2 regions of the Peribacillus sp. AS_2 genome follow, and region 2 is predicted to be linked to the other one. Evidence: riboswitches for the same ligand, from Rfam matches in the RefSeq annotation. Region 2 holds a riboswitch; the other holds the start of a gene.
What was found. A riboswitch is a leader RNA that binds a small molecule or an ion and turns the genes downstream of it on or off. The one in region 2 is predicted to bind FMN.
Positions count from the first base shown of each region.

Region 1: it holds a riboswitch for FMN, as region 2 does, so the genes downstream of both, ribE (riboflavin synthase) here and OTG27_RS05295 (ECF transporter S component) in region 2, are expected to answer to the same signal.

Region 1 is NZ_JAPTGA010000006.1:160,724-168,589, forward strand. It holds gene OTG27_RS12850 (ATP-binding protein) at 1-739, shown strand, start outside; gene OTG27_RS12855 (DEAD/DEAH box helicase) at 787-1,923, shown strand; gene megL (methionine gamma-lyase) at 2,149-3,324, shown strand; gene OTG27_RS12865 (TspO/MBR family protein) at 3,321-4,058, opposite strand; FMN riboswitch at 4,261-4,392, shown strand; gene ribE (riboflavin synthase) at 4,540-5,178, shown strand; partial or broken gene ribB (3,4-dihydroxy-2-butanone-4-phosphate synthase) at 5,197-5,835, shown strand; gene ribH (6,7-dimethyl-8-ribityllumazine synthase) at 5,913-6,383, shown strand; gene OTG27_RS12885 (DHH family phosphoesterase) at 6,789-7,866, shown strand, end outside.
Region 2 is NZ_JAPTGA010000002.1:516,218-524,083, reverse strand. It holds gene OTG27_RS05320 (response regulator) at 1-43, shown strand, start outside; gene OTG27_RS05315 (ATP-binding protein) at 40-1,833, shown strand; gene sigX (RNA polymerase sigma factor SigX) at 2,050-2,610, shown strand; gene OTG27_RS05305 (hypothetical protein) at 2,576-3,805, shown strand; gene serA (phosphoglycerate dehydrogenase) at 3,853-5,427, opposite strand; FMN riboswitch at 5,748-5,884, shown strand; gene OTG27_RS05295 (ECF transporter S component) at 6,049-6,630, shown strand; gene OTG27_RS05290 (ferredoxin) at 6,745-6,993, opposite strand; gene OTG27_RS05285 (YpbB family protein) at 7,284-7,866, shown strand, end outside.

The DNA.
Region 1 (7,866 bases), on a different contig from region 2:
GGAAATGGTTGGAGTATATGCCATCGTAAGGGATATCACCGAATTGCGGCGCGAAGAGGAATTGATGATCATGTCTGAAAAGCTATCTGTTATCGGACATCTGGCTGCAGCCGTCGCACATGAGATAAGGAATCCGCTGACATCTTTAAAAGGATTCGTACAGCTAATGGATATGACCCAGGAAGTGAACCCGTTGCATTCTGATATCATGTTGAAGGAAATTGACCGAATTAATATTATCTCAAGTGAACTTTTGGTTCTCGGGAAGAAACAGGATGTCGCATTCTGCAGGATCGATCTTGCCGACAGTTTACAACAGGTATTCACGTTGATGAAAGCAGAAACGAATTTGAATAATATCGAAATGGGGCTAAGGATTAAAACCGCCGAACCGATTTATATTATGGCTGATTCAATTGAACTTAAACAGTTGGTAATCAATATCGTCAAGAACAGCATTGAAGCGATCGAAGATAATGGGGAAATTGATATATCGCTGCAAATCATCGAAGGACATGCTGTAGTCAGCGTGAGTGACAATGGCATGGGAATGGGACCCGAGCGCCTTGAACGGATTGGTGAACCTTTTTACTCGACGAAGGAAAAAGGTTCAGGGATCGGGCTTGCAATTTGCCGGAAAATCGTTCATCGCCTTCACGGGGAAATGGATTTTGAAAGTGAGATAAACAAAGGGACGACGGTTACAATTCGTATTCCGTTGGCTACTGGACAAGAATAAATGGTACTATGAAAGATAGGAAAAGTTTTATATTAAAGGAGAACGATATGAGCGAATTACCTGCATTAATAAACGATAGAAAACCATATATACAAGAAGCCTGGAAAAAGTCCGGATTCGGACAACTTACCCCGATACAAACGAAAGCGATCCCCGTGATTGTCGAGGGAAAGGATATCATGGCCGAATCACCGACAGGTACAGGAAAAACATTGGCATATTTACTGCCATTGCTCGAAAAGATTGATCCTGAAAAAAAATCGCCCCAAGCTTTGATTCTGGCATCATCACGGGAACTGGTCATGCAGATCAATGAAGAAATTCGCATTTGGTCAGAGGGAAGCGGCATAATGGGTGCAGCATTCATCGGCGGTGCTAATGTGAAAAGGCAGTTGGACAAACTGAAGAAGCGTCCACAGGTGATTGCTGGAACACCGGGGCGGATTTACGAATTGATTGCCCAAAAGAAACTGAAGATGCATGAAGTTAAGACGATAGTACTTGATGAAGGAGACCAATTGATCATTCCAGAACATATGGGAACGATCAATAATATTATCAAAACAACACTAAAAGATCGGCAAATCATGGTATTTTCAGCAACCCTGCCAGAGGAAACGGAAAAAGCGGCCAGGGGATTCATGAATGAACCCGAAATGATCAAGGTCGATAAAAATGAAAAAATGGAATCCAAGGTGGACCATCTTTACTTTGTTGTTGAGAGACGGGAGAAGTCCAAGATTCTCGAGAAAATCACAAGACTTAAAGATGTGAAGGCACTTGCCTTCCTGAATGATATTGCGGAGCTTAGCGTCTTACATGAAAAGCTGAGTTATAAAGGTATTGAAATGGGCGTGCTTCACGGTGAATCCAATAAAGTCGACAGGGAGAAAGCACTGCGTAAGCTTCGTTCCGGAAAATCCCCGATGCTGATAGCAACGGATGTAGCGGCCAGGGGGCTGGATATTAAAGGCCTTACTGCGGTCGTTCATATTGATATGGCTGACAATATCGAACAATATATCCATAGATCCGGGAGAACTGGGCGTGCAGGTGCAGATGGCACGGTCATTTCAATCGTAACGGAAAGAGAAGAGCGAGAGTTGAAAAAAATGGCTCGTGAACTGGAGTTACCATTAACGAGAGTAACCTTCTATGGTGGAAACATCGTAGTCGATGAATGATTCGCAAAAAAGGGACGGCCATGGCGGCTGTCCCTTTTTTTGGAATTCACGTAAGAATTAAAAATTAAAAGAGGTGCTCAATTTGCAGGATCCAACTGAACAGAATGAAGCTTATTTTTACTAAGTTAAGTGTTCATTTATGGGTGATAATCATGAATGAAAACGCTTCCTTAATGTGGGTTTTTGACATATGATAGCAATAGACATAGGTTAGGGGGAAACGGTATGACAAGAAAGTATAAACAATTTGAAACGGCAGTCATCCATGAAGGATATGACTCGAAGAAGCATTTGGGAAGCTTGGCAACACCTTTATTCCAAACCTCAACATTCACTTTCGAAAATGCCGAGCAAGGGGAGAGGCGTTTTGCTGGTATCGAAGATGGATATATTTATTCTCGCCTTGGAAATCCAACGGTACAAGTGCTTGAAGAAAAGATTGCCGCACTGGAAGGCGGGGAAGCTGGCCTTGCTTTCGGTTCAGGCATGGCTGCCGTTTCAGCAGTACTTTTTGCGTTAACTAAAACAGATGATCACATCCTCTGCTCACAGGGGGTATATGGTTGTACATTTGGCCTTCTGCAGCTAATGAAAAATAAATACCGGATAACTCATGATTTTTGTGAAATGGATACTGAAGAACAGCTTAGGAAAATGATCCGGCCGGAAACGACCTGCATCTATGTAGAAACCCCGATCAACCCGACGATGAAAATGATTGACTTACAGATGGTGGTGAAAGTTGCGAAGGAATATAATGTGATGGTCGTAGTCGATAATACATTTTCGACGCCCTACCTACAGAGACCGCTTGAGTATGGCTGTGATATCGTCCTTCATAGCGCTACGAAATATCTTTGCGGGCATGGGGATGTCGTTGCGGGACTTGTCGTCGGTAAAAAGGAATTCATGAATCATATAGCTGGGACTACACAGAAAGATATCGGTGGAATCATTTCACCATTCGACGCCTGGCTACTATTGCGGGGGTTAAAGACCTTGCCCGTCAGGATGGACCGTCATTCGGCCAATGCAATGGCAATCTTTCATGAACTTAAGAAACATCCAAAGGTGAAAAAGGTATATTATCCAGGTGATGAAGCTTCCCCGGATCATTATATCATGCAAAAACAGATGAAACATGGCGGCGGCCTTATCTCTTTCGAATTGCATGGCACAAAACAGGATGCACAGGAATTCCTCAATAAATTGAATCTAATTAAAATTGCCGTAAGTCTTGGGGATGCCGAAACATTGATCCAGCATCCCGCTACCATGACGCACTCTGCCGTTCCTGAAGCTTCACGGGAACAAATGGGCATCAGTGACCAGCTGGTCCGTCTCTCTGTTGGTCTAGAAGCTTGGCAGGATGTATGGCAAGATCTTCAGCAAGCATTTTAGGCTACCATATTCCTTCTACTTTTTATGAAGATGGTTATGGATATGATAAAAGTGATGGCAGAGAGGATATAAGAAATGTCCGTGATTACAGGATAGGCGGAGCTATTTCGTATCCCGATGCCTATGAACGCCCAAACGAATACGAGAAGATAGCACCAATCCCGGTTTTTACCTGCGAAGACAAAGGCCAGGGTTGTTGCTGCAATCAGCAGGACGATCGTCCAGGTTAAACTGGAAACCCCAAAACCGTCCCATTTGATATAGGTTAGGTAATAAGAAATGTCAGCGATCGTTGCAACACTTACCCAGCCTGTATAGACGGAAAACGGAAATAGGTCGAAAGTAGTGTGTCCCACTTTTTTTATGCTTGTATAAATGACCATTAAAGTAGCCAAAAGAGCAATGATAATGAATACGGATAACAAAAAGTGTTCATAGTGCCAAGCTAAAAGCCAAGCGCCATTCAAGACACAGCTTAAAGCGAACCAAGGGAAGGATGCCTTATAAGCAGGGCTGTTTTGATGTTTACTTAAAAACTGCCTGAATACCCAGATGGCGAGCAGGAAATAGATCAAGCCCCATATGGAAAATACATATCCGGCAGGAGTGAAAACGACATGAAGTTTATCGGAAATCTCTCCTGATGTCTGGCCGTTCAATGGCAGGAAATTGGCTAAAAAGTTCATCGTGACGACGAACAGATAGAAAATCAGGTTGATGATGGAAATAAGCATTAAGCTTCCTCCTTATATGAAGTGTGACTCTCTAATCCTATTCCACATATTTAGCCTGCCTAACCTTTTTGGAGCACATCGGGGTTAATGGGGATCATTTTTACATAAAGATAGGAAGTTCCTGTAACAATTGAACCATTTAAGGTTAGAAATTTTACATCTTCACTTTATGGTGATAAAATATTCAAAGATTCATATTATTTTAGTCCTTCGGGGTCGGGTGAAAATCCCAACCGGCGGTGATGAAGAAATTCTAAGCCCGCGAGCCTGTTAAAAGGCAGGATTTGGTGAGATTCCAAAGCCGACAGTACAGTCTGGATGGGAGAAGGACGTGTGGAACCCAAGTGTATACGTACGCCTAATTTTTCAAAAAATGAAAATATTGGGCTTTTTAGGTATACAATTTTTTTCACTCATTTCTCCTGCTAACCCTTTAGGTCATCCTAAGGGGTTTTTTATATTTTATAAAAGGGGGAAAAACATGTTTACGGGAATCATTGAGGATATCGGTACCGTACATTCCTTGAAAAAAGGAAAAAGCAGTATGGAGTTATCGATTCGTTCTGAAAAAATCCTTGAAGATGTGCATCTGGGGGATAGTATTTCAGTCAACGGGGTCTGCTTAACGGTAACGTCCTTCACGAAAAGTTTATTTACGGTCGACGTGATGCCGGAAACGGTCAAAGCTTCCTCGATCCGGACGTTAAAATTGGGATCACCTGTTAATCTCGAACGAGCCATGAGTGCACAGGGAAGGTTTGGCGGTCATTTTGTTTCAGGTCATATCGACGGAACCGGAACGATCATAAAAAAAGAACGGAAAGAAAATGCCGTATATTATGTAATCCAACTGGAAGAAGGGCTTAGTGCCTTTTGCATTCCAAAAGGTTCCGTAGCCATTGATGGAACAAGCTTGACGATATTTGGGATCGAAAGGAACCTTTTGACGGTTTCATTGATTCCATTGACTCATCAGGATACCATATTGGGACAAAAAGCGGCTGGCGATATCGTTAACATTGAAAACGACATGATAGGGAAATATATAATACATCAAATGAAAAATGGCAATCCAAAACCAGGACTGAGTTTAGAGTTTTTGGCAGAGCATGGATTCTAATAAAAGGGCGGTGTAATGATGTTCCATACAATAGAAGAAGCAATAGAAGATTTGAAGGCTGGCAAGGTAGTTATCGTGTCCGATGATGAAGACCGTGAAAATGAAGGGGATTTTGTAGTGTTGGCCGAAAAGGCGACACCGGAAGCGATTAATTTCATGGCGACTCATGGACGTGGTTTGATTTGTACGACCATCACTGAACAACTGGCAGCAAAATTGAAACTGCATCCTATGGTAGGTGAAAATACCGATCATCATGGCACTGCTTTTACGGTAAGTGTCGATCATAAAAGCACCTCTACAGGAATCAGTGCTTTTGAACGGTCCTTGACCATCCTTGAGCTTCTTAATGAAGATTCGGTCGCTGAAGATTTCCAAAGGCCAGGTCACACTTTTCCGATAGTCGCTAAAGAAGGCGGCGTATTAAGAAGGGCAGGACATACGGAGGCATCGGTGGACTTGGCGAAGTTATGCGGTGCCGCTCCAGCCGGTGTAATTTGTGAGATCATGAATGAAGATGGATCGATGGCCCGCGTATCCGATTTAGAAGTCATCGCTGATAAATTTAACCTGAAGTTCATTACGATAGCCGATTTGGTTCGGTATCTTCAACATAATGATCCAATCGGGAAACAGGAACTTGAAATGAACATCCCGAAAGCTTGAAAGATTTTTAAGGAATGAAATCTTAACATGAAAAAATTATTGTTTTTAAAAATTAGGAGGAATTAGACATGGGGAAAACTATTGAAGCACAATTAATCGGATCAGGATTGAAAGTAGGAATCGTGGTAGGAAGATTTAATGAGTTTATCACAAGCAAGCTTTTAGGAGGGGCAATGGATGGCCTTAAGCGTCATGGCGTTGATGAGAATGATGTTGACATCGCGTGGGTCCCGGGTGCTTTTGAACTTCCGTTAATTGCTAAGAAACTTGTGAATACAGGTAAATATGATGCGGTAATCGGTCTTGGAACGGTAATCAGGGGTGCTACTTCACATTATGATTATGTCTGCAATGAAGCAGCTAAAGGCATGGCTTCCGTTTCTTTGGAAACAGGTGTACCGGTTATCTTCGGTTTGCTGACAACTGAGAATATTGAACAAGCCATTGAACGTGCTGGAACAAAATCAGGTAACAAAGGCTATGAAGCGGCCGTTAGTGCAATTGAAATGGCCAACCTTGGAAAATTGATTGAACAGTGATTTCACATAAGGAAGCCGCAGGGAATGACATTCCTGCGGCTTTTTTTTGATGTGCCGGATCGTGGTCTGATTGAGTCAACTTTCCTCAACCATCTGGAAATTCTTTGAAGTTCGTAAAGTTAGCCATTGATCGATTAGCTAATGCTGCTCTTTGACACTCACCGAAACTCCTTCACTGGAAATACCCTGATTTCAAAGTAAAGTGTTTTTTTATTATTTATCATTATAAATTATGGGTAATAAGGAATCATTAGGTAATTCATCGAAAAAAAAACGAACAAAAGTGTCACGTAATGAAAGCATGATAAAATATGCAGATATGATTATGCTACAATTGTAAAGATTGCAATTGAAATTCATGTCTTTAGGGAAAAGTAAATTTATTAGTTATTAGGAGGGGTTTGTGTGTACCATCTCTTTACACATAATGATTTGGATGGAGTCGGGTGCGGCATTGTAGCAAAGCTGGCATTCGGAGATGAAGTAGTGGTTAGTTATAATTCAATTGGTCGCCTTAATCAGAATGTAGGTGCTTTTCTTGAGCAGGCCAAGATTGAAGATACATTGATCGTTACTGATCTATCGGTTGATGAAGATAATGAAAAAATGATTACTCAGTTTGTGGAAGATGGAGGCAAGGCGCTGCTAATCGATCATCATAAGTCAGCACTGCATTTGAACGAACATGATTGGGCATCTGTAACTGTCGAACAGGAAGATGGTAAACAGACGGCAGCCACATCATTATTCTATCAGTATGCAGTTGAAAATAAATTGCTGGAACCTTCAAGCATTGTCGCTGAATTCGTTGAATTGGTCCGTCAATATGATACTTGGGAATGGGAAGTCAATAAAAATACAACGGCAAAGCGATTGAATGACCTGTTTTTCATGATTCCGATAGAGGAATTCGAAATGAAAATCGCAAATAAGCTGTCCACGGCTGAAAGTTTCACTTTTGACGAAGTGGAGCAAACGCTTCTGAATGTTGAAGAGAGTCGAGTGGATCGGTACATAAACAGAAAAAAAAGAGAAGTTTATCAAGCTACGGTTGGTCCCCATACAGCTGGTGTGGTCCATGCAGAGTCATACCACTCGGAATTGGGAAATGAACTGTCGAAAGAGTTCTCACATCTGGATTATATAGCCATCCTGATGGTAGGAAGCAAAAGAATCAGCTTCCGGACAATCCACGATGATATAGATGTTTCTGAGGTTGCTGGCAAGTACGATGGTGGAGGCCACCAAAAAGCCGCCGGTTGTACGATGTCCGAAAAGGCATATAGCCAATATGTCGAAAAGACCTTCCATGCCGAGCCCCTTAAACGAGACGCACATAAGAATCAATTGAATGTAAAAGGATCCCCAGAGGGTTGCCTATATTCAACAAGAGACAAACAGGATATATTCATCTATGAAGATGAAGAAGAGGAATGGATTGTTGAAATCAACGGAAAACAACAGAAAAAAACATTCGATACAT
Region 2 (7,866 bases):
CGTTTGGGGTGTAGGTTACAAGTTCGAAGTCATTAATGACTGATGCTATGGGGCAGTGTTGTAGGGAAGCTATGGGCAACGATCCTATTGCTCGTGTCGTTTGTATTAATTGTTTTAACCGTTCTGCTGGTCGAATTCTTTGAGAATTTCCAAATTGAAAATATTGAAAATGATTTAACCAAAACGGCTGAACAAATCATTAAGGTGACCAATGAACATCAGGGATCCAGCAATGAGGTATTACAAATAGCTTCGGAATTAATAGGCAATGAAACGAAAATGATCATTCTTAATGATGACAAAATGGTATTCTCATCCATCGGTGGAGATAATGAGTTTGAAATCACGCCGGAACTCATTAAAAATGACCCCGAATTGCTCAAGGTTTTTACGGAAAGAAAGACTGTAAAAAAGGAAATGGCGCTATCGGATGATGCGGGAAACGAGGGCTTATCTGCAATCGTGGTAGGCATTCCGCTTGAATTGAATGGGGAACAGGATGAAGTGTTCCTATTTCAATCGTTGGAGTCCATGGAAGAAACCACAAAATCCACTACACAGTTCATTTTATTGGCAGCAGGCATCGCCATTATTTTGACAACGATTTTTGCTTTCTTTTTATCTACAAGAATCAATGCTCCATTGGTGAAGATGAGGGAAGCCGCCCTAGCGATTGCCCGGGGGAAATTTGATACAAAGGTTCCAATACTGACTCAAGATGAAATCGGTGAGCTGGCCATAGCGTTTAATCAGATGAGAAAGCAACTGAAATTCAACATGAATGCACTTAGTCAGGAAAAGGAACATCTCTCCAGCATTCTTAGCAGTATGGCAGATGGGGTCATCACCTTCAATAAAGACGGCACAATTCTTGAAACGAATCCGCCAGCGGAAAGGTTTCTGCAATCCTGGTATTTTGAAAAGGGCTATAACCGGGAAGATAATGTGAATGTCCCTTTGGTTTTGATGAATCTTTTTGATGAATCTGAGTCCTTCGATAAGGAACAAGTCGGTGAAATTACCTTGCAGGGCCGTAATTGGGGATTGATTGTCAGTCCGCTATATACAAATGGCGACAATATTCGGGGAGCGGTGGCCATCATAAGGGATATGAGTGATGAAAGGCGTATGGACAAACTCAGGACTGATTTCATAGCGAATGTCTCCCATGAGTTAAGGACCCCGATTTCAATGTTGCAAGGATATAGTGAAGCGATTGTAGATGACATTGCGGGCAGTGAAGAGGAAAAGGTGGAAATGGCCCGGATCATCTATGATGAATCTTTAAGAATGGGACGTTTAGTCAATGATCTACTCGATCTAGCTAAATTGGAATCGGGTAAAATGAATCTTAGCTATGAATGTGTACCCGTTTCTCCATATTTAAAGAGGATTACAAGTAAGTTTTCTGGGCTGGCTAAAGAAAAAGGGATAACAATATCAGCCAGCCTGCAAGACAATCAGATTCAATGGCATTTCGATCCGGACCGTATTGAACAGGTTTTGACCAATTTAATTGATAATGCGATTCGTCATACTCCCCCAGGCGGTAACATTGATGTCATTCAGAGGACAAGTGATCGAAGGGGACTGATCATTGATGTGAGGGACTCTGGATCTGGAATTCCCGAAGAGGATCTGCCTTTTGTATTCGAGAGGTTTTATAAAGCGGATAAAGCAAGGACCCGCGGCCGTTCGGGTACCGGATTGGGTTTGGCAATCGTAAAAAATATAATCAATGCCCATGATGGCTACATTTCGGTAAACAGTTTACCTAATAAAGGGACGACATTCAGTATCATTTTGCCTCGAATTATGGAAAACGCTGAATGAATGACAGGTGGATCGCCAGATAATCTTGTTTCATAAAGAACTGCGAAGACAAAGGCAATTGGATTTCTTTCCAACTTGTCTTTGTTTTTTTAGGACACAAAATAAGAAGTACCTGATATGTGGAAATTAACGGAATTTTATAATAAGATTAAAGCCGAAGTATGTAACTTTTGTTTAGGATCGACGACTATATTTATGAACGGATGTGGGGAAATGATGGATTCCGTTTTCCACGATCTTTATGAAAAATATCATCAGGAAATATATCAATTCATTTTTTATATGACTAAAAATCGAGAAACCGCCGAAGACCTTGTTCAGGAGGTCTATATCCGGGTGATGAAGGCCTATGAACGCTTCGAAGGAAAAAGCAGTGAAAAAACGTGGATGTATTCGATTGCCAGAAATGTGACGATTGATCACTTTCGGAAACAAAAAGGTTGGAAAGACAAAATCTTTCCTAATTTTGATTGGGATAGGCAATTGCTGAAAGATGAAGAGCCCATTCCCGAGGAAGTGGCTATCAAGAACGATGAAATCCAAGATATTTACCAATGCTTAAACCGGTGTACCACGAATCAAAGATCCGTGATCATTTTACGATATATTCAGGGATTGTCCATTACGGAAACTTCTGACGTATTGAATTGGAGTGAAAGTAAGGTAAAAACGACCCAGCACCGAGCTTTGAAGGCCATTAAAAAGTTGATGGAAGATTTATCAGGAAAGGAGGGCCACCGCATTGAGGAGATCCCGTTGGAAAGAAAGCGAAATTGAAGACATGCTGCGCGAGCTTCCGACATTAAAAGATGACCGGACCAAGGCAGAGGTGTATGCGAGAATACATGATAAAAAGAAAAAGAAGAAGAAACACTGGATACCTCTGTTCGCGGGTGTTGCCTCCTTATTCTTAATGGTTGTTTTGGCATCATCGTTCATTATTGAAAAAAAAGGAACGACAAGTCGAGAAGACAGCGGCAGCAGTGGGAAATTATCTCTATCTGAAAGTAAGGAAATGGCAGATCTTGAACGGAAGGATTCAAGTAACCAAGAAAAGTCCTCAGAAGATAAACAGGAAGCTCAAGAGTTTTCGAGTAACCAAGCGAAAATCGAATCCAAAGACAAGTTTTCAGAAATGGAACCGCGAAAAGGGGAAAAGGAAAAAACATTTGAACAAGCGATCTACCACGATGACCTTAAAAATGCCTCGATCATTACGATGGGTGTCCCGGATGATCAAATGAATTTCATCGTTCCCATTTCAATTAAACTCAAACATCATGATGAAAGTGATACACTGAATCAGTTAGTTAATCAAATGTCCGATATTGATGAAGCGCAATATGGGCTATCTGACTATTTTCCGCTTGATATAAAGATTAGCCAAGGAAACGATATAAACACTGCCCATATCGATTTTCCAGAAAAAAGCCGACTGTTGGCTGAAGATACACTTTTTCTCCATTCGATGGAAGAAACGCTTTCCTATAACAATATAGAGAAAATGACATTTTCCACAGAAGGTAAGCAAGGTGCCAGGTTTGCGCATGCGGGATATTTAAAGGAGGTGGATATACCTCATCAAAAAAAACGCACATACCTTCTTTATCAAAGGGATGAGTCCTCTCCAAGTTTCCTTGTTCCAAGCAATATGGGTTATCGGGACTTTGAGGAGGCGCTTCAAGCCGGAAAAGGGGAGGCGGACATCGAGGGAATTTCACCTGCAATCCCCCATGACCTGAAATGGGAAAGGATAAGCACTAATGGAGATCTTGTGACCATTCACCTATCAGATCAAGCCGTTATTGAAAATAGTGAGGAAACCCTTCAAGCTTTAGAAGCCATACTCTTCATAGCTAAGGATTTTGGTTTTGAAAAAGTGAAGTTTGAAAATGCTCCTATTGAAGAGGTGGGAAAGCTGAATTTAACTGAAGACATAATGGTGCCCGAAGCACCGAACCAAGTGAATTGAATGCATTAAAAGAAAAAAGTGCCCGCGCTGCGGGCACTTTTTTCTTCTTATAATGAAATACGGGCCAAGAACGTAATTTCTTCTGTTTCCATTAAAAACTGTTTCATGTTGTCTTCTAATGGTAAATCGAAGCTCAAAACCATGATGGCTTCACCGCCAGCTTCTTTTCGGCCAACCTGCATGGTGGCGATATTCACTCCGTGATCACCCAGGACCTTGCCTACGTTACCGATTACACCGGGTTTATCGGTATGCTGGATATAAAGTAAATTCGATTCTGGGTGAAAGTCGATTTTGAAACCATTCAAACTTACAATTCGAGAACCGTAATTTTCGATATAGGTCCCACTTATTGTTAATTCTCGGTTGTCACCTTTTACTTTAAGGCTGATCAAATTCGAGTAACCTAAAGAGTCCGTAGAGATTTTTTCACCAATGGTTATGCCACGCTCTTTTGCGATCAACAAGGCATTCACTTCATTGACTGATGCATCGACTCTTGATCTTAAAAAGCCGGAGATTAAACTTTTTGTAAGAATCGCGGTATCGAAATCCAAAGATTCTCCTGCATATGTAACGGAGATTTCCTGAATTCCTTCATTCATGCACTGGGAAGCAATCGATCCCATTTGCTGAACAAGTTGATGGAATGGCTGTACCTTTTCAAACACTTCTTTAGATATGGCTGGAAGGTTGATTGAGCTTGAGACTGGATTTCCTTCGAAATAGGTCAAAACTTCTTGGGCAACCTGTACGGCGACATTCAATTGGGCTTCTTTCGTGGAAGCGCCTAGATGCGGTGTAGCAATGACGCTGTCCAGTTCCAGCAGTTTATGGCCAAGTGGAGGTTCTTCGACGAAAACGTCCAGTGCCGCCCCTGCAACATGCCCTTGAACTAACATTTCATATAAATCATCTTCGTCTAGAATTCCACCACGGGCGCAGTTCAGTACATAAACCCCTTTTTTACAGGTAAGCAGTTTTTCTTTATTAATTAATCCTCTAGTTTCATTCGTTAGTGGTGTATGAACAGTAATGATGTCTGCTTTAGGAAGCAATTCATCCAATGGCAGGGCCGTTACGGACATTTTCTTTGCACGATCTACAGTCAGGAACGGGTCATAGACAATGACATCCATGCCAAAAACTTTAGCACGTTTGGCAATTTCCCCTCCGATGCGTCCAAAGCCAACTATGCCTAATGTTTTTCCACGAAGTTCAGTTCCCGTATAGGAGGAACGTTTCCACTCCCCATTTTTCAATGAAGCATAAGCTTGCGGAATGTGGCGCATTAATGAAGCCATCATCGCGAATGTATGTTCAGCTGTTGAAATGGTGTTGCCGTCAGGTGCATTAACCACGACAATCCCGCGTTTTGTCGCTGCGGGGATGTCTATGTTATCAACACCGACACCAGCGCGTGCTATAATTTTCAACTGCGGCATACGGTTCATTAAATCTTCCGAAACCTTTGTTGCACTTCTAACAAGAATTGCATCGATCTGATCAAGTTCGTTTGCAGCTTCCTCTACGGTCTTCTGAATGAGCTGAATATTGGATGCCTCTGAAAGCGGTCCAAGTCCTTCTGGTTTAATGGCGTCTGCTACTAAAATCCGATACACGTCTAAACACCTTCCTAAGGAAAAAGTTATCTTAAATTTCAGTTAATTTTACAATTGAAATGCTGATAATGTCAATTTGGCATATCTGAATGAAAGCGCTTAAACAAATGATTTCCAACTGATCATCCGTTTAAGGTGGCGATATAAATAGCTTCGCTCCTTTTGCGAAAAATTTTCGAATTGCCATATTGTAAATCCGCTGTTTGTTTTAAGCCGTTCACTGCGACAATCGATATTCATCCTACATGCATCAAATGAGAAAAAATGCTATCAAAAAAAAGGCATTTCAGATATAATGGGAAGTATAAAAAATTTTATAGGTCTATCTTCGGGGCGGGGCGCAATTCCCCACCGGCGGTGATGAAGGAATTTCTACTTCTAAGCCCGCGAGCCTTACAAGGCAGGATTTGGTGTGATTCCAAAGCCGACAGTATAGTCTGGATGGGAGAAGATGGAGGTTCCTTAGTGCGTTTCAACAGTTATTTGCTGAACGTTTGTTTGATGTAACCTTTAATTTATCCCTTTAATTCCATTGGAATTAAAGGGTTTTTATTGAACATCAACATATTTTGGAATCCTAACCTCTTTTTCAGGTAGATCGGAAAAGAAGGAGAGAGAACTATGAAAAAGAACAAAGTGAAAAAAATGGTCTCACTTGCCATGATGGGAAGCATTTCATATTTATTGATGCTTTTAAATTTCCCGTTTCCAGGATTCCCGCCTTTTCTCAATGTTGATTTTAGCGACATACCAGCACTGATGGCGGCATTGATTTTCGGTCCGATGGCTGGAATTCTAGTCGAGTTCATTAAAAACCTATTGGATTTAGTCATGACAGGGACCTTGACTGCTGTGCCTGTGGGGCATATCGCTAACTTTATAGCCGGAATACTGTTTGTCTTGCCGACTTATTATGTATTTCAGAAAATCAATTCAAAAAAAGGAATGACGTTCGCCTTACTTGCGGGAACAGTTTCCATGGCAGTATTCATGAGCGTATTAAACTATTTTGTCTTTTTACCGGCTTATACCTTCTTTATGGGATGGGATGCCATGTCGGCGCCCGAGTCGAGAAAGTTCGTTACGACGGCAATCTTGCCTTTCAACGTGATTAAAGGCGTGCTCATCACATCTGTATTCATGTTGCTGTTCATTAAATTACAGACATGGATCAATAAGCAAACATTATATAAAAATGCTTAACGGCATTGACGATAGATATGAAAAAACAACCGGATATCCATATCCGGTTGTTTTTTTATGCCTGTTTTTTGGCCAAAAGAAAAAGCCATTCTCGATTGAAAATGGCTTGTACCTTTATTCGAATTTTAGTGCATCTCCGTCAAATGCCTCGTCAGCAACTTTGATGGAATCCGTTGGGCATCCTTCAAATGCATCCATCATGTCGTCTATAAGTACATCTGGAATTTCAACGATACCCTCGTTATCGTCAAGGGTAACAAATGCAATCCCTTCGTCATCATAATCATATATATCTGGTGCAGCTGCTCCGCAAGCTCCACAAGCTATGCATGTTTCTTTATCCACAATAGTAAATTTAGCCATGAATATAACCCCTCCTAAGTTGATTAACAACTGATAATCTTTTTATTTCAGATTATTATCTCTTTCCTATTGTAAGACCGAATGCCAAACTTTTCAATAGAAATTGTATTGATAATAACTATCATGTAGTTGAATGTCAACGAAAAGCATCGAAAAAATTAACTTGGTCCTTTCCATGTTTCGTCATTTAGTCACATAATTTCCGTTGTATTCATCAATAATAACGGCGGTTTTTGCAGATTTTTGTTACAATGGGTTTATTGGTTAAATGAAACAAGGATGTGAGTCCCATGAATAATTATCTACAGGCCATCATTCTATATGCGATAAAAAAATTTCAAGGTGAGCGCTCCATTTATGCTATATACCATATGCTGCAGGGGAAGAAATCGTCACAAACCATCCAAGATGCCCATTTATTCGGGTTAACGGATATTTTTGGGACAATACCTCGATTTACCCGTCAGCAATTAAATCAAAACATTGAACATTCACTTAAGCATGACTTAATTAATTTAACGGATAAACCGGATGCATATGAAATTAGTTTGCAAGGTGAACGAATGTTGGACGATTACTTTAAAAATAATCCTTTTCCGGAGTATTTAAATGGTTGGAAGTATCATAATATCACCCCTGTTTTCTGGGGAAGGTTAAATTTACTCATTCAAACCATATCCCATATTGTCCACAATGAAAGACGTTTTTATCCGATACAACGAAATCCCAAAATTCAATTCTTCGTAAAGGAATTTTTACATGCCAATCGTCAGGATCGAGCGTTGATTGCCCAACATTTATATGATGAACTGGTATCCCTTTTAGAAAATCAAAGTGATATGAAACGAGACATTTTCATTTTGAAATTGACCG